DNA from 3 places in the Kitasatospora sp. NBC_01539 genome. Region 3 is predicted to be linked to each of the others. Evidence: riboswitches for the same ligand, from Rfam matches in the RefSeq annotation. Region 3 holds a riboswitch; each other region holds the start of a gene.
What was found. Region 3 has a riboswitch for cobalamin ahead of OG335_RS12215 (cobalamin biosynthesis protein). Riboswitches for the same ligand answer to the same signal wherever they lie in the genome.

Region 1 (5,928 bases), 740 kb from region 3:
GTCGTGGACGAAGCGGCGCGCCTCGGCGAGGTTGCGGGCGGCGACGGCGGCGGCCGTCCGGACGTGCCCGCGGGCGGTGTCCGGGTCGGTGTCCCACGTGCGGTCGGCGGCCTGCAGCAGCATCTGCTGGCTGGACAGCCCCTGGGCGAGGGTGTCGTGGATCTCCGCGGCGAGCCGGCCGCGCTCGGCGAGCGTGCCCTCGCGCCGCTCGGTCGAGGCGAGGTCGCGCCGGGTGCGGACGAGGTCGTCGAGCAGGGCCCGCTGCCGCTCGGTCTGCCGCTGCATCGACAGGAACACCGCGGTGGCCAGCACCGCGACGGCGGGCGGCAGGAGCAGCAGGGTGGCGTCGACCGGGCCGGGGAGCCGGGCCTGGCCGACCGCCACCAGCACGGTGAGCGCACCGACCAGCGGCAGCGCGGCCCGCGCGGGCAGCGTGCGCAGCACCGTGTACACGAGCGGCACGGCGCACCAGGCGAAGCTCGGGGCCAGCAGCACGAGCACCACCCACAGGGCGACCACGGGGCCGAGGGCGGCCCGGGCGGCCGGACGGCTGCGCAGTCGGGGGCCGGTGAGCTGGGCGGCGGCCAGTGCGGCGCCGAGGCCGGTCACCCACGGGGCGGCGGGGTTGCCGGGGTGGTGGGTGAGGTAGCGGGTGAGGGCCGCGGCGAGCAGCAGCAGGAAGGCCGAGTCGAGGACGGCGGGGAGCCACCGGGCGTCCGCGGTGCCGGTGCCGGGCGCCTGGGCCTGCACCCGGGCCCGGGGGTCGCGGGGGGCCGCGGGGGTTCGGTTCATCTGCTGCGACCTGCTCCGTCTCTCGTGCGTCGTGGCGATCCTCACCCGTCCCGGGCGGCCGCGCATCATCCGATCGGCCGACCCCCCTGTCGTCCATGATGCCTGCGGAAGCGGGCCCGGGGGACGACCCGGCAGGGCCCGCGGCGGCCGGAGGATCGGGGTGTGGCGGCGGCCGTAGGGGCCCTGCCGGTGATCGCAGGAGGAGCGGAACCATGCGGAAGACGTCGGTGAGGGCCCGGGTGCTCGGCGGTGCGGTGGCGGTGGCGGCGCTCGGTGCGGGCACGTTCGGCGCGGTGTCGGCGAGTGCGGACACCGCGGGCGGCGCGGCGGCGGGCAGGGCCCCTGCGGTCGCGGTGGACGGCCGGAACGTGGTCACCTCCTCCCACCTGTCGGTGGACGCGGCGACGCGGGCCGCCCAGGCGGCGCTGCACGCGGCGGAGGAGGCCGGGCAGCGGGTGTCGGTGGCGGTGGTCGACCGCGACGGCACCACCGTGGTCACGCTGCGCGGTGACGGCGCGGGCCCGCAGTCGCCGGAGTCGGCGGTGCGCAAGGCGTTCACGGCGGTGTCGTGGAACGCGCCGACCTCGGAGCTGGCCGGGCGGCTGGCGCAGGCCCCGAACCTGAAGGACATCCCGGGCACGCTGTTCCTGGCGGGCGGCGCCCCCGTGCAGGTGCAGGGCGCGCCGGTGGCGGGGATCGGGGTGGCGGGCGCGCCGAGCGGCGACCTCGACGAGCAGTTCGCCCGGGCCGGGGCGGCGGCGGTCGGCCGCTGAGCGGCCCCGGCGGCGGTCAGACGCCCGGCAGGAGCACCTCCGGCCGGGCGTCCGGCGTGCCGCCGGGTCCGGCGAACGCCCGCCGGTACGCCTGCGGTGTGGTGCCGAGCCGGCGGGCGAAGTGGTGGCGCAGGGTGGCCGCGTTGCCGAAGCCGCAGCGGGCGGCGACCGTGTCGACGGGTTCGTCGGTGCCCTCCAGCAGCCGCTGGGCGAGGAGGATGCGCTGGCCGGTGAGCCAGCGGTGCGGGGTGGTGCCGGTCTCCTGCCGGAAGCGCCGGGCGAAGGTGCGCGGCGACATGTGGGCGAGGGCGGCGAGGCTGTCGACGGTGGCGTCCTGGTCGAGGTCGCGGCGCATTTGGTCGAGGACGCCGGTGAGGGAGTCGACGCCCGGTTCGGGCAGCGGCCGGCTGATGAACTGCGCCTGCCCGCCGTCCCGGTGCGGGGCGACGACCATCCGCCGGGCGATCCCGCGGGCGACCTCGGCGCCCTGCAGCCTGCGCACGAGGTGCAGGCAGGCGTCGATGCCGGCGGCGGTGCCCGCGGAGGTGATCACCGGGTCCTCGTCGACGTAGAGGACGTCGGGTTCGACGGTGGTGAGGGGGAAGCGGCGGGCCATCTCGGCGGCGTGCCTCCAGTGGGTGGTGGAGCGGCGGCCGTCGAGGAGGCCGGCGGCGCCGAGGAGGAAGCTGCCGCTGCAGATGGACAGGGCCCGGGCGCCGCCGTCGACGGCGGCGCGCAGGGCGTCGACCAGCGCCGGCGGGTAGGTGTCGCGCAGGCCGGTGGCGGTGAGCACCACGAGGTCGGCGGCGGCGAGGCGTTCGGGGCCGTGCGGGACGTCGACGGAGAAGCCCGCGTGGGTGCGCTTGGGCCCGGGGGTGTCGGAGGCGAGGCCGAACTCGTAGACGGGCAGGCCCTCCTCGGACCGGTCGAGTCCGAACACCTCGCAGGCCACGCCGAGTTCGAAGGGGTGGACGTCCTCCAGCACGACGGCGACGACGTTCTTCAGCATGGCTCCAGCATGACGCTGGCAGGATTTCGATGCAAGTGGTCTTTCCTGCCACTCGTCGGTGCCGCGGCCCCCGGCCAGAGTGGAGCGCATGACCTCCTCGATGCTCACCGACGCGACCGTCCTCCTCTCCGTCATCGGCGGCTTCGGCCTGCTCGGCGCCCTCGTCGGCCGCGACGTCGACCGGAACTCCCGCCAGGGGCGCGACAACTGGCACCGCCCCGGCGGCTACCCGGCCGACCCGGACCTCCCCGGCCGGCTGCACGGCACCCCGGCCGGTCCCGACGCCCCCGGCGGCGGCACACTGGACGGATGGACATCGTCATCCGCCGGGCCCTCGCCGAGGACCTCGCAGGGGCCGGAACCGTCACGGTCGAGGCCTTCGTCGCCGGCGGCCACACCGCGCCCGGCAGCGCCTACGCGGCCCGCCTCCGTGACGCCCGTCCCCGCAGCGAGGAGGCCGAGCTCCTCGTCGCCGTCGACCCGGCGGACGGACGTGTCCTCGGCAGCGTGACCTTCGCCCCCGGCGGCACCCCCTGGGCGGACGTCGCCGGGCCGCACGAGGGGGAGATCCGGATGCTCGCCGTCGCCCCGTCCGCCCGCGGCCGGGGCGTCGGCGCGGCGCTCGTCACGGCGGCGGCGGACCGCAGCCGCGCGCTCGGACTCGCGGGCATGGCTTTCTCCACGATGGCGGACATGTCCGCCGCCCACCGCCTCTACGAGCGGCTCGGCTTCCGCCGCAGCCCGGACCGCGACTGGTCGCCCCGGCCGGGCCTCGGACCGCTGATGGTGTACTCACTGACCTTCTGACGGTTAGCCCGGCCCGTCCGGCGGACACGCAGCGTGTCCGTACGGGCGGGCCTCCGTTGCGCCGCCGCGGCCGGACGCCATCAGGACGACACGTAGCGTGCACAAGATATGGGGGCACATCAACGAGCGACCACTACATGTATGCTCACTCTCGCTGTCGACGCAGGGGAATCCGGTGGAAGTCCGGGACTGCCCCGCAACGGTGAGCGGCCCGCGACGCCGGGGACCGCACAGTCCGAGGACCTGCCGACGGTGTGCCACACGGCTTCCCCGCAGATGCCTTGAAGCACAGCAGTACCGTCCAGGCCACGCGGGTGGGCCGGGTAGACGACGCGCGCCCCTTCGCGGTCCGGCGTGCCGTCCTCCCCTGCCACGCACGGCCCGGGCAACGCCGCCGTCCGCTGCCGCCACAGGAGAGAGTGCGCCTTGACCGTCGCTGCCTCAGTCACCCTGCCCTCCCAGGGATCTGCCGGATCCGACCGGCCCGACCCCGGTGCTGCTCTGCTCCGGCTGCTCACCGACCGCAGCACCGATCTCCCCCAGGTGGACCCCGGCCACGTCGCCGCCGCCGCGCTGCGCGGCCGCCACGCCGGTTCGGACTTCGCCGAGCTGCGCGGGCTGGCCGTGGAGGCCGCCGCGTCGATGATCGCCGAGGACCCGCAGTACTCGAAGCTCGCCGCCCGGCTGCTCGCCCTGGAGATCCAGGACGAGGCCGTCTCGCAGGGCGCGGTGTCCTTCGCCGCCTCGGTCGCCGTCGGTCACGCCGAGGGTCTGATCGGCGACACCACGGCCGCCTTCGTCGCGAAGCACGCCGCCGCCTTCGACGCCCTGATCGACCGACAGGGCGACGACCGCTTCGAGTACTTCGGCCTGCGCACCGTGCAGTCCCGCTACCTGCTGCGCCACCCGATCACCCGCAAGGTCGTCGAGACCCCGCAGCACTTCCTGCTGCGCGTCGCCGCGGGCCTCGCGGTCGGCGACACCGTGCAGTCGGTGGCCGAGGTCGCCGAGCTGTACCGGCTGATGAGCCGTCTGGAGTACCTGACGTCCTCGCCGACGCTCTTCAACTCCGGCACCAAGCACCCGCAGATGTCGTCGTGCTACCTGCTGGACTCGCCGCTCGACAACCTCGACTCGATCTACGACCGGTACGCGCAGATCGCGCGGCTCTCCAAGCACGCCGGCGGCATCGGCCTGTCGTACTCGCGGATCCGTTCGCGCGGCAGCCTGATCCGCGGCACCAACGGCCAGTCCAACGGCATCGTGCCGTTCCTCCGCACCCTGGACTCCTCCGTGGCCGCGGTCAACCAGGGCGGCCGGCGCAAGGGCGCCGCCTGCGTCTACCTGGAGACCTGGCACGCCGACATCGAGGAGTTCCTGGAGCTCCGCGACAGCACCGGCGAGGAGGCCCGCCGGACGCACAACCTCAACCTGGCGCACTGGATCCCGGACGAGTTCATGCGCCGGGTCAACGCGGACGCCGACTGGTCGCTCTTCTCCCCCGCCGACGTGCCGGAGCTCGTCGACCTGTGGGGCGCCGACTTCGACGAGGCGTACCGCAAGGCCGAGCAGGCGGGCAAGGCGGTGCGCACCATCCCCGCGCAGACCCTGTACGCCCGCATGATGCGCACCCTGGCGCAGACCGGCAACGGCTGGATGACCTTCAAGGACGCCTCCAACCGGGCCGCCAACCAGACCGCGCTGCCCGGCCGCACCGTGCACTCGTCCAACCTGTGCACGGAGATCCTGGAGGTCACCGACGACTCCGAGACGGCCGTCTGCAACCTCGGCTCGGTCAACCTGGGCGCGCACGTCGCCCCCGGCGCCACCGTCGACGACCTGCTGAACGCGATGGACTGGGACCGCCTGGACGCCACCGTGCGCACCGCGGTGACCTTCCTCGACCGGGTCATCGACATCAACTTCTACCCGACCACCGAGGCCGGCACCTCCAACTCCCGCTGGCGGCCGGTCGGCCTGGGCATCATGGGCCTGCAGGACGTCTTCTTCCAGCTGCGGATCGACTTCGACTCCGCCGAGGCGGCGGCCCTCTCCACCCTGATCTCCGAGCGCATCATGCTCACCGCGTACGAGCGCTCCGCCGACCTCGCCGAGCAGTTCGGCCGCCACGAGGCGTACGGCGAGACCCGCGCCGCCCGCGGCGAGCTGCACATCGACCACTTCGGCTCGGCCACCCCGCGGTGGACGGAGCGCTGGGAGGCGCTGCGCACCCGCATCGCCGCGACCGGCCTGCGCAACTCGCTGCTGCTGGCGATCGCGCCGACCGCGACGATCGCCTCGATCGCCGGCGTGTACGAGTGCATCGAGCCGCAGGTGTCGAACCTCTTCAAGCGCGAGACCCTCTCCGGCGAGTTCCTCCAGGTCAACCCGTACCTGGTGCGGGAGCTGAAGGCGCTCGGTGTCTGGGACCAGCAGACCCGGGACGCGCTGCGCGAGTCCAACGGCTCCGTGCAGGAGCTCAACTGGCTGCCGGCCGAGGTCCGTTCCCTCTACCGCACGGCATGGGAGCTGCCGCAGCGCGCGCTC
Region 2 (5,928 bases), 910 kb from region 3:
GACCACGGCGGCGAGGTGTACGTCTACCGGCGCACCGCGATGCCGTGCCTGGTCTGCAGGACCCCGGTGCGTACCGAGTCGCACGCTGCGCGGAACCTCTTCTGGTGCCCGTCCTGCCAGCAGCGGTGACTACTCCTTCACCAGCCACCACGCGGCGCCGGCACAGGCGGCGCAGAGCGGTGTGTACAGCAGCAGGTTGAGCAACCGGAACGCCGAGCCGTCGACCGTGCCGGCGCCGGTTGCCCAGATCAGCCCGGTCGCGGCACGTATCGCCGTTCCGGCCGCGACGACTGCGGTCGCCAGCCTGGGGACCGTCGGTGGGAGCGGCAGCCGGACCACTCCTCCGCGAGCCAGGAGCAGCAGAGCGGTGCCTGCCAGCGCCGCGGCGAGGGGGAGTACGACGATCGGGGTGAACGGCACCTTGGCGTTGAGCACGGCCATCGACAGGGAGTAGGCATCCCGGGCGGGCCACGTGGTGCCGGTGGCCCAGTAGAGGTGCCATCCTGCGTCGACGCCGAGGACGCCGGCCAGGGCGACGGCGACGGTGCGCCGCCGCGCGCTGCGGCTCGCGAGCGGGGTCGCCCGGGTGCTGCTGCCTGCCGCCGCGGGGGCCTCCAGCCGGGTCGTGGAGTGGCTCGTTCGATCGCTCATGGGACTCTCCTCCTGCGGTGTGCATCGGACCGACGGCTTGAAGAGTCGCCGTTTCGGCCATTCGTTCCCGTGGCCGGTGTCACACGATCGAGTGGGGAACGTTCCGGCCTTTCGGGCCCTCTCCTCCCATGACCGGAAGGAGACCGCCGTGGAAGCATCGCCCGCCTGCACCGCCCAGCTGGTGCTCGCCGCCCAGCGCGGCGACCGGCTGGCGCTCGGCCGGCTGCTGGAACTGATCACCCCTTATGTCCGAAGGCTGTGCGGCCCGATCGCGCTCGACGACGGCGCCGACGCGACCCAGGAGGCCTTGATCGCGGTGTTCCGCAAACTGCCGCAACTCCAGGAGCCTGCTGCGCTGTTCGGCTGGGTCAGAGCGATCGCCGTACGTGAGGCCGTGCGACACGTCCGCCGCCATGCGCGGTGCGAGCCCGCGGAACTGGCGGAACTGCCCGCCCCGGGCGATCCGCACCTGGCGGCTGACATCCAGGACGTCCTCGGTCGGCTCACCCCGGAGCACCGCGCCGTCCTGGTCCTGCGGGACGTGGAGGGCCTCGACGAGCGGCAGACCGCCGAACTGCTCGGTGTGGCCGCAGGCACCGTGAAGTCCCGGCTCTCCCGGGCCAGGCTCGGCTTCCGAAAGGCATGGCAGTCATGAACGCAGAACCGCGTCCGCACCACGACGGCTGGCCGGTGGCCGACTTCGACTCCGTCCGGGCCCTGCGCGTACTCGGCACCACCGTGCCGGGCGCGGCCGTGCACGAGACGCTGCTGCCCACATCACTGGAGGACGTGTGGGCGGTGGCGGCCGACCTGGCCGGCGCCATGCCCCAGTGGTTGCCCGACATCCGTACCGTCAGCGTCTCGCCCGACGGCGGTGAGGCGGTGGTCGTGGGCCATTCGCGGCTCCGGGCCCGCTTCGACATCGACCTGCGGCCCGGATGGTGCCTGATGCAGAGCCGCTACCTGCTGGGCGGCATGGCTGCAGTGGAGGAGGCGGACGGCACCCGGTTCGCCTTCCTCGGTGCATTCCGGGTTCCGGCCGCGGGCGCCCTTGGCGCTGCGCTGCGGCCACTGACCAGGCGGACGGCCAAGCGGTCGCTGCGCAGGTTCGAGGCGCTGGTCCAGGGTGGGCAGCCGTCCGAGGGTGGTGCACCATGACGCGCACGATCCTGGCCCGGCTGCCGAAGCGCGGGTGGCGCGTGCCCTCTTGCCGCTCCGCGGCCCGGCCCGGTGCGCCGCGACCACGGCCGGTCATCTTCCGACACCTGATCACGATGGCCCCCGGGTGCACGAGCGGGGCGCGGGCCGGGCCCTCGTGGGCCGTGCGCCCTGCCCGTGCACCGGGAGGCCGTCGGGCCGCCGCGGTGTCAGCCCCGGGGCAGCACGAGCGCCTGGACCTCGGGCAGGCTCCGCCAGTCGCTGGAGACGATGCTGGCGTGTGCGGCGGCGAGCTGGGTGACCCGATTGCGGGCCTGCTCTGCGGTCGGGTCGGTGGCGCTGATGGCTGGCGCGACGTTGTGGGCGTCGGTCATGACCAGCAGGTAGTGGCGGCTGTCGTACCAGGACGTGTCTATGCCACCGACGTAGGCGGACGCGTCGCCGTCGAACACCACGAACCACGGCCGGATGCTGGTCTCGCTGTACGCGGTGCGGGGGTCACCGGAGGAGGCTCCGTGCACGACGGGGAACACCTGGGCCTGACCCACCTTGCCGGCAGCGGCAAGGTCGCGCAGGTAGCGCGCGTACTCGACGTCGGTGTGCAGGGTGTCGAAGGGGTTGCCCTCCTCGACGGTGCCCGGGATGACGTCCACGAGCACGCGACCGGACAGCGCGCTGCGCGTCGGCCAGTTGCCCGCCTTGGCGGCGTCGTCGAGGGTGGTGTAGGTGCCGCCGCCGGGCTTGGTGAGAAGGTCGGCCGGGCGGAAGACGGCACTGCCGAGGTGGGCGGCTATGAGGCTGTCGAGCTGGGCGGCACCCATGCCGCGGTTGCCCGCGAACCCGCCCTTGAGCTCCAGCTTGACGACCAGCGGGCCGCTGGAGGGGTGGGCGCCCAGCCAGATGCGGATGTCGTCGAGGCAGTACTCGAGGTTCTTGTTGGTGCCGCCGCTGTAGAGCTGCGCAGCGCTGGTCGCCGCCACGCAGTTGTTGGTGTTGCCGAGCGGGTTGGAGTGGCTGACCTTCCACTCGGTGGTGACGGTGTCCGTCCAGACGTCCAGCTCGATCATGCCCGTGCCGGTGTCCAGGCCCTGGGCGAGGAAGGGGAAGGAAGCCGTCTCGTAGGTGTTGTGGATGCCGACTGCGGTGGCCGAGCCGAACGGCAGTTGGCCGCCGGTGGAGGCGCCGGACTGCTGGGCCGGGAGCAGGGAGGTGGCGGCGGCCAGCAGCGAGACGGCGAGGGTACGGCGAAGCTTCACGGTGTCTCCTCGTCAGGAGCATGAGGGCGGCGGCTCGGACGAGCCGCTTCCGGAAGCATGGAGTACCAGGACTGCTTCAAGGTGACATGACAAGAAAACTTGGCTGAAGGGCTCCGCTCAATGACCATCCGTCAGGACATGCCGGGTATATGCACGTTCAGTCCGTACGGCCGAGCACCCCGTGTTCGAGGAGCTCCGCGACCGCCGCGTCGGTGAGTCGATAGCGCACGATGCGCCCGTCCCGTTCGCCGGCCACCGTGCCTGCGGCCCGCAGGAGTCGCAGCGCCTGCGACACGGCAGGGTCGCGCATGCCGGAGGCGACGGCCAGATCGCTGACGGCCATCGGCCCGGTCTGGTGCAGGGCGAGCAGGAGGGCGAGGCGACCGGGATCGGAGAGCAGTGCGAAGCGGTCGGCCCAGGCCCGGACGTGCTCGGCGTCGCCGATCGCGGCGATGGCCTCGCAGACCTGGTGTCCGTCGATGGTGCGGTGGTGTGCGCGGTCCGCGGGGACGAGGTGCATGACGGGCATTCTCGCAGTCCGCCCTGCCGTGATCTTCGACACCTGCGCAGGTGTGCAGGCTTGCAGCTGTCGTGTCGTCACCCCTACGGTGGAGCCGCCGTGGTGCTCGGGAAGACCGGTGTCGGACCTCTGAGGTCCCAGTCCGGAGCGGCCCTCGCCACTGTGAACGGGGAGTCAATCCGTACCCCACGTGTGTCACTGGGCGCCTTGGCGCGCCCGGGAAGGCCGGGTACGGGCACCGTCGGATCCTCCCCGTGAGCCAGGAGACCGGCCACGGCATCTCACGACGACTTTCCACGAGGTGCTGGAGCGTGATCCGCAGATGACCCTGCCCGAAACCGGTACGGCCCCCAGGCCGACCGTCCCCGCTGCGCCGGCATTCCGCTGGCGGCGGGAGGACACCGTCCGTACCGCCGCCCTGATGGCGGTGATCCTGGCGATGCACGTGGTGGCGTTCGGCACGTTGTTCCTCCTCGTGGTGCCCGAGAAGTACGAGGTCGGCACGCAGGTGTTCGGTGCGGGCCTCGGCATCACCGCGTACACCCTCGGCATGCGGCACGCCTTCGACGCCGACCACATCGCCGTGATCGACAACACCACCCGCAAGCTCATGGCCGACGGTCGTCGGCCTGTCTCGGTGGGCTTCTGGTTCGCGCTGGGGCATTCGTCGATGGTCGTGCTGATGGCGGCTCTGGTCGCCGGCGGTGCTCAGCTCGCGGGCACGCTGATGGACGACGACTCCACCACGCACCAGGTGCTCGGCACCATCGGCACCACCGCGTCGGGCGCCTTCCTCTATCTCATCGCCGCGTTGAACCTCGTCGCCCTGCTCGGCATCCTGCGGGTCTTCCGCGCGATGCGGGCGGGTACGTTCGACGAGGCCGAGCTGGAGCGCCGACTCGCGTCGCGCGGCCTGATGAACCGGGTGCTCGGCCGTGCCACGCGTTCGATCACCCGGCCCGGGCAGATGTTCCCGGTCGGTCTGGTGCTCGGGCTCGGCTTCGACACCGCCACCGAGGTCGCGCTGATGGTGATGGCGGGATCCGGGGCGGCCGCCGGGCTCCCCTGGTACGCGATCGTCTGCCTGCCGTTGCTCTTCGCCGCCGGCATGAGCCTGTTCGACACGCTGGACGGCACGTTCATGAACTTCGCGTACCAGTGGGCCTTCTCCAACCCGGTGCGGAAGGTCTTCTACAACCTGACCATCACGGGCCTGTCGATCGCGGTGGCGTTCGTCATCGGCACGATCGAGCTGGTGGCGGTCCTGCACGAGAAGTTGGATCTCGGCGACCCGCTGACCGGGTGGGTCGCAGGGCTGAGCCTCGACAACGTCGGCTTCGTGATCGTCGGGCTGTTCGTGGTGGTCTGGGCCGCGGCGATCGGCTACTGGCGGTTCGCCAGGGTCGAGCAGCGCTGGGCTGCCGGGCCGACGGTCTGATCGTGGAGTGCGGGGGAGCGTGCGGTGCGCCGACCGGCTCCGGGGCTCCAGGGCTCCAGGGCTCCGGGCCTCGCGGCCCGTCCCGTTCCTTCGGGGTACCGGCCTGCTGAGGCCGGGTCAGCCGGCGGCCAGCAGCAGTGTGCCAGCCACGGCAAGGCCCGCGCCGACCACCTGCACCGGCCGCAGCCGCTCCTTCAGAACGCCACGCGCCATGAGCGCGGTGACGACGGGGTACAGCGAGGCGAGCACGGAGGCCACCGCCACGGATCCGCCGTGGGCGGCGGCCGCGTAGCTCGCGTTCGCTGCCACGTCCGCGATGCCGACGGCGGTGAGCGTGGGCAGGCTCCGTCGCAGTGCGCCGGCTTCGCCGGGTCCGGACGTTCGGGGGAGGGTCAGGAGTGCGGCGCCGCCCACCGCGACGTTGCACAGCCGCTGCACGCAGAGCGAGAGGAGCAGTCCGCCGTCGACGGTGGCCTGGGCGACGAGGGCCATGACGGCGCCGAAGCCGAAGGCCGCGCCGAGGGTGAGCAGCAGGACGCGCGCGCCGACGGCGCCGCCCTGCCGCCGAGGTCCGCCGGCGAGCGCGATACCCAGGACGGCGACGGCGATCCCGGCCAGTTGGCCCGTCCCGGGACGGTCGCCGAGCAGCAGCCCGAGACTGACGGGGACCGCCACCCCGACGGTGGCGAGGGGCGAGACCACCCCCATCGGCCCGAGTGCGAGGGCACGGTAGAACGCCAGCATCGCGAACGGGCCGATGACGCCCGCGACGGCTGCGTACCAGAGCCCGGAGGAGGCCTCGGTCCAGCCTGCGGTGACCACCACGCCGATCACCAGCAGGGCTGCCGCGAGCGCCTGGGAGGCGACGACGACCCGCAGGGCGGACATGCGCTTGGTCAGCGCGC
Region 3 (5,928 bases):
ACGGTGGTGCCGCCGTCGGTCTCGGCGGGGGAGCGCCGCCCCTGGGCGCCGCGGCCGGTGCCGGGCACCTTGAACAGCCGGGTCCGGTACGGCTCCGCGGCGGCCACCGGCGCGCTCTCGCGGCCCGCGCCCGGGGCGGGGCGCTGCGCGGGCGGGGCGGCCTCCTGGGGGCCGTCGGCCGGGTCGGACGCGGCCGAGCCGTCGGGGGCGTCGCCGGGGGCGGGTGCGCCGCCGTCCGGGCCTCCGCCGTCGGGCCCGCCGCCGTCCGGACCGTCACCGTCACCGTCGCCGTCGTCACCGCCGTCGGCCCCGTCGGCCCCGTCGGGCCGCTGCGGGTCCTCGGGGGGCTCGGGCCGGTCGGCGTGCTCCTCCAGGGTGCGGTCGAGCTGCTCCTCGTCGAGGCCGGGTGCGTCGAAGGGGTTGCGGCGGCGGCGGTGCGGCAGGGCCAGCTGAGCGGCCTTGCGGACGTCCTCCTCCTCGACCCGGGTGCGGCCGGCCCAGGCGGCGAGGGCGACGGCTGCGCGCGCCATCACGATGTCGGCGCGCAGCCCGTCCACCTCGAAGGCCGCGCAGACCGCGGTGATCTGCCGCAGGGCCGCGTCGGTGAGCTCCACCCGCGGCAGCAGTTCCCGGGCGTCGGTGATGCGGTCGGCGAGCGCCTGCTCGTCCGCGGCGAACCGGTCGGCGAAGCCCGCCGGGTCGGCGTCGTAGGCGAGCCGGCGGCGGACGACCTCGGCGCGTTCGGCGGGCTCGCGGGTGGCGGCGATCTCCACGGTGAGGCCGAAGCGGTCGAGCAGCTGCGGCCGCAGTTCGCCCTCCTCCGGGTTCATGGTGCCGACGAGCAGGAAGCGCGCCGCGTGCCGCACCGACACGCCCTCGCGCTCCACGTAGGAGCGGCCCATCGCCGCGGCGTCGAGCAGCAGGTCGACCAGGTGGTCCTGGAGGAGGTTGACCTCGTCGATGTAGAGCACCCCGCGGTGCGCCCGGGCGAGCAGGCCCGGCTCGTAGGCCTTGACGCCGTCGGCGAGGGCCCGCTCCAGGTCGAGGGAGCCGACGATGCGGTCCTCGGTGACGCCGACCGGCAGCTCCACGAGGTGCGCGGGCCGGGTGTGCGCGGAGCCGTCGGTGTGCGCGCCGTCCGGGCAGTGCGGGTCGGGTGCGGCCGGGTCGCAGGCGAACCGGCAGCCGCCGGCCTCCGCGATCGACGGCAGCAGGCCGGCCAGGGCGCGGACCATCGTCGACTTGGCGGTGCCCTTCTCACCGCGGACGAGCACGCCGCCGACCGCCGGGGAGACGGCGTTGAGCAGCAGCCCGAGCCGCAGGTCGGCCATGCCGACGATCGCGGTGAAGGGATAACGGACGTCGGTCATCTGCACTCCATGCCTCCCGGCGCCGCTCACGGCGCACCCGGCGGGACGAACGGGAGGCCGGCCGGCGCCCCGCCCTCGATCAGCTTCCACAGCGCCTCGGTGTCGGCGTGCTCCTCGATCAGGTCGCCGAGCCGGTCGAGCCGCTCCTCGCGGGCGGCGGCGAACGACGTGTCCGGCGCGGGCACGAACGCCCGTCCGGCGAGGGCGGCCGCCTCGCGCAGCAGGGCCCGCCGGAAGCCGTCGTTCTCCAGCACGCCGTGCCAGGTCGTGCCCCACACCGCGCCCGCCCGGCAGCCGTCGAGGGCACGCCCGCGGCCGTCCGAGACGAACGCCTCGCCGCCCTCGACGGTGACCACGCCGTGGTGGATCTCGTACCCCTCGACCCGCTCCCCGTACGCCTCGCCGACCGGGCGGGCGAGCACCTTCTCCCGGCCGAAGACGACCCGGGTCGGCAGCAGGGCGAGGCCCGCGACCGTGCCGGCCCCCGACTCGACGTCGTCGGTGATCTCCCGGGCGAGCATCTGGTAGCCGCCGCACACGCCGAGCACCGGCAGGCCGGCCGCCGCCCGGGCGCGCACCGCGCGGTCCAGGCCGCGTTCGCGCAGCCAGGCGAGGTCGGCGACGGTCGCCCGGGTGCCGGGCAGGATCACCAGGTCGGCGTCGGCGAGTTCCTCGGGCCGGGTCGCCCAGCGCACCAGCACGCCGGGCTCCTGGGCGAGCGCGTCGACGTCGGTGAAGTTCGACAGCCGGGGAAACCGCACGACGGCGACCCGCAGCACGTCCGTGCCGTGGGGGGCGGCCACCGGGGCGCGTTCGGCGACGGTCGACAGGTCGAGCGAGTCCTCGGCGTCCAGCCACAGCCCCGGCAGCATGGGCAGCGTGCCCAGCACCGGACGGCCCGTCAGGCCCTCCAGCATCTCCAGGCCGGGCGCGAGGAGCCGCGCGTCGCCGCGGAACTTGTTGACGAACCAGCCCGACACCAGCGCCTGGTCCTGCGCGGAGAGCAGCGCCAGCGTGCCGTACATCGCGGCGAACACCCCGCCGCGGTCGATGTCGCCGACCACCACGACGGGCAGGTTCGCGGCGGTCGCCAGGCCCATGTTGGCGATGTCGCGGTCGCGCAGGTTGATCTCGGCGGGCGACCCCGCCCCCTCGCAGACCACCACGTCGTACCGGCTGCGCAGGTCGGCCAGGCACTCCAGGGCCCGTTCCAGCAGGACGGGCTTGCGCTCGCGGTAGTCGAGCGCGCCGACCTCCGCGACCGGCCGCCCGAGCAGCACGACCTGGCTGCGGCCGTCCGCACCGGGCTTGAGCAGCACCGGGTTCATCGCGGCCTCCGGCTCCACCCGGGCGGCCTGCGCCTGCATCGCCTGCGCCCGGCCGATCTCGGCGCCGTCCGCGGTGACGAAGGAGTTGAGCGACATGTTCTGCGCCTTGAACGGCGCGACCCGCACGCCCCGGCGGACCAGCCAGCGGCAGACCGCCGCCGTGACCACGCTCTTGCCCGCGTCCGAGGTCGTCCCCGCGACCAGCAGTGCCCGGCTCATCGGCCCACTCCTCCTGTCGTCCTGCGTGCGCGGCGGCGGGCCCGGACGGCCCGGCCGGCGAGCGTGACGGCCAGCGCCAGCACGCCGACCCGCCGCGAGAGCGCGCAGGCCCGTTCGATGTCGGCGGCGGCGACCGGCCGCAGTTCCGCGCCCAGGACGGGCCGGTGCTCGACCCGCGTCCCGTACCGCAGCGTGCCGCCGAGGCGGACGCCGAGGGCCCCCGCGAACGCCGACTCGGCCTGGCCCGCGTTCGGGCTGGGGTGGGCGGAGCCGTCGCGCCGCCAGACCGTCCAGGCGGCCCGCGGGTGCTCCGCCGCGGCGACGGCCAGCAGCGCCGTGAGCCGGGCGCCGGGCCAGCCGGCGACGTCGTCGAGCCGGGCCGACGCCCAGCCGAAGCGCGTGTGCCGCGGCGTGCGGTGACCGACCATGGCGTCCAGCGTGTTGACGGCGCGGAAGGCCAGCAGGCCGGGCGTGCCGGCGAGGGCCCCCCAGGTGAGCGCGTTGACGACGGCGTCGGCGGTGTTCTCGGCGACCGACTCGACGACGGCGCGGGCGATCTGCTGCCCGTCCAGCGCGCTCGGGTCGCGGCCGCACAGGTGCGGGAGCCGCTCGCGGGCGGCGGCGAGGTCGCCGGCCTCCAGGGCGCGGCCGATCGTGCGGGCCTCCCGGGTGAGCGAGGTGCCGCCGAGCACCGTCCAGACGGCGGCCGCGGCGAGCGCCGTACGGGCCGGGCGGCTGCGCCCGAGGGCGCGTTCGGCGAGCACCGCCCCGGCGGCCACGGCGCCCACGCAGAGCGCGGTGTAGGCGGCACCCGCCCCCCGGTGGTCGCGCCACAGGGCCCGCTCCAGCCGTCCCGCGGCGCTGCCGAACACGGCCACCGGGTGGCCCCGGCGCGGGTCGGCGAACGCGGTGTCGGCGAGGTACCCCGCGACGGCGCCCAGCAGATAGGGGGACGCCTGGGTCGGACGGCTCACCGCCCGGTTCCCCGGTCGGGGCGCAGCGGAGACCGCCGGGCAGCCTGCATGGCGTGCGTGTCCTCACTCAGGGTCCGCGCCCTGGATCGACGAACCGGCGGCGAGAGTCTCCTGGCTTCCGGGTCCGACACACCCCCGGGCCTTCCAACGGCCCTGTGGCGGACCGTCGTGACCATGTGTTCGAGCGTGCTCCCCGGTGACAGTGGCGGGACCGCGCCGGATTCGCACCGGCTTCCTCTGCATGCCTCCGTATGGCCCAGCGATACCATCACGCGCTCCGACCGGGAGTCAACCAAGCGTGCGGAGGGGTTGGTCACACACCGTCGCCGTCCGCGGGGCCCGCGGTCCGTACGATCCTCCAGCCCCCGCACGGGGCCCGGCGCCGCCGCTTCGTGCGTTCGGCGGCTGGGGCCGGCCGCGGGCCCGCCGTACGTTCTTGTCGCATGCGACGCACCCCGCCCGTCCCGCTCCCGGTGCCGTTCTCCCCCCGGGCCGCCCGGGCCCACCGCGCCGGGCTCGGCCTGACGCCCGAACAGGTCGCCGACGGCATGGCCGCGCACGGGGTGCGGCTGCTGCCCGCGCACGTCCTCGCCTGGGAGAGCGGCGCGCTGCGGCCCTCCGAGGAGGAGTTCGTCGCGCTGGCCCGGGCGCTGTGGTGCCCGCCTGTCCGGCTGATGGACGCGGGCCCCGCCTCGCTGCGCGACTTCCGGCTGGCCCGCGAGCTCACCCCGGCCGAGACGGCGCGGCGGATCGGCGTTGCCCCGCAGGTGTACGCCCGCGCCGAGGCCGCCGGCCGGTGGGACGCGCCCGAGGAGGTGGGCCGGGCCCTCGCGCACGTGCTCGGCGTCCCGCTGCGCACCCTGGTGGCGGTGACCGGCCGTCAGGACGCCCTGGAGCGCCTGCTGCGGCAGGTCGTCGACGGCCGCTGGCAGGCGCAGCTCGCAGCCGTCGCCCGGATCGTCCCGGCGTCGCACGACGTCCTCGCGGAGGTCCTCGCGGCCCTCCGGGACACCTACCTCGTGCCCGCGCACTGGGGAGCCGCCCCCGCGGTGCCCGCCCGCCCGCAGGCGCCCGCCGACCGCTTCTGGGAGCTGCTCGCCGGGTGGCCCGGCGACGTCCCGGTCTGAGCCCGCGGGGGCGCCGCCGCCCGGACGGCCCGCCCGGGTGGCCGGATGCCGCCTGCCGGGCGTGGACTGGGAGCGCCATGTCCGAAGCCAGCAGACCGGGGATGCCATGCGCAGCTGGGGAACCGCCACCGCCGTCGCTGCCGCCGTCGTCGGAGCCGGGGCCGCCGCCGTGCTCCTGGCCGGCCGCCGCGCCTCCGAACGGTCCGTCCGTCCCGGCTCCGCGGGCGGCGTCTTCGGGTCGGCCGCGGGCGTCCGCGTCCACCACGTGGGGCCGGACTCCGTCACCCTCACCCGCAGCGTCGAGACGGAGCGGCCCGGCCGCTACGCCCTGGAGTGGGCCGGGGGCGGGCACGCCGTCGTCGGCGAGCTGCTCGGCACCGCCCCGCAGAGCGTCACCCGCCGCCTGCTGTCGGCCGGGGCCCCGCTCGCCGGCGGCGCCGAGGTGCGGGTGACCGCCCGCGTCGGGACCGGCGACCCGCACTCCGCCCTCGGCCTCGACTTCACGGAGGCCGCCGTCGACGGCGAGCTCGGGCCGATGCCCGCCTGGTACCTGCCGGGCATGCGGGGGCTGTGGGTGGTGCTGGTGCACGGCCCGGGCGCCGACCGGCAGCAGACCCTGCCCGTGCTGCCGTTGCTGCACGCGCTGCGGCTGCCCGCGCTGGTCGTCACCCACCGCGGGGACGACGGGGCGCCGCCCCCGCCCGACGGGCTGAGCCACTTCGGCGAGACCGAGTGGCAGGACGTGGACGCCGCCCTCCGCTTCGCCCGCGCCCACGGCGCCGACCGCGTGGTGCTGTACGGCTGGTCGCTCGGCGCCACCATGGCGCTGCACACGGCGGCCCGGTCGGCCTGGCGGGAGTCCGTGGCGGGCCTGGTGCTGGACTCGCCGGTGCTGGACTGGCGCGCGACC

Region 1: it holds a riboswitch for cobalamin, as region 3 does, so the genes downstream of both, OG335_RS15240 (ribonucleoside-diphosphate reductase subunit alpha) here and OG335_RS12215 (cobalamin biosynthesis protein) in region 3, are expected to answer to the same signal.
Region 2: it holds a riboswitch for cobalamin, as region 3 does, so the genes downstream of both, OG335_RS08245 (HoxN/HupN/NixA family nickel/cobalt transporter) here and OG335_RS12215 (cobalamin biosynthesis protein) in region 3, are expected to answer to the same signal.

The regions. Positions count from the first base shown of each region.
Region 1 is NZ_CP109390.1:3,586,938-3,592,865, forward strand. It holds gene OG335_RS15220 (sensor histidine kinase) at 1-792, opposite strand, end outside; gene OG335_RS15225 (heme-binding protein) at 1,005-1,565, shown strand; gene OG335_RS15230 (helix-turn-helix domain-containing protein) at 1,582-2,574, opposite strand; gene OG335_RS15235 (GNAT family N-acetyltransferase) at 2,884-3,381, shown strand; cobalamin riboswitch at 3,517-3,647, shown strand; gene OG335_RS15240 (ribonucleoside-diphosphate reductase subunit alpha) at 3,832-5,928, shown strand, end outside.
Region 2 is NZ_CP109390.1:1,936,500-1,942,427, reverse strand. It holds gene OG335_RS08275 (Fpg/Nei family DNA glycosylase) at 1-129, shown strand, start outside; gene OG335_RS08270 (DUF3995 domain-containing protein) at 130-651, opposite strand; gene OG335_RS08265 (RNA polymerase sigma factor) at 800-1,306, shown strand; gene OG335_RS08260 (hypothetical protein) at 1,303-1,809, shown strand; gene OG335_RS08255 (phosphatidylinositol-specific phospholipase C domain-containing protein) at 2,019-3,065, opposite strand; gene OG335_RS08250 (ArsR/SmtB family transcription factor) at 3,223-3,585, opposite strand; cobalamin riboswitch at 3,669-3,876, shown strand; gene OG335_RS08245 (HoxN/HupN/NixA family nickel/cobalt transporter) at 3,908-5,023, shown strand; gene OG335_RS08240 (EamA family transporter) at 5,141-5,928, opposite strand, start outside.
Region 3 is NZ_CP109390.1:2,845,396-2,851,323, reverse strand. It holds gene OG335_RS12225 (putative cobaltochelatase) at 1-1,370, opposite strand, end outside; gene OG335_RS12220 (cobyric acid synthase) at 1,397-2,917, opposite strand; gene OG335_RS12215 (cobalamin biosynthesis protein) at 2,914-3,891, opposite strand; cobalamin riboswitch at 3,975-4,168, opposite strand; gene OG335_RS12210 (helix-turn-helix domain-containing protein) at 4,335-5,018, shown strand; gene OG335_RS12205 (alpha/beta hydrolase) at 5,125-5,928, shown strand, end outside.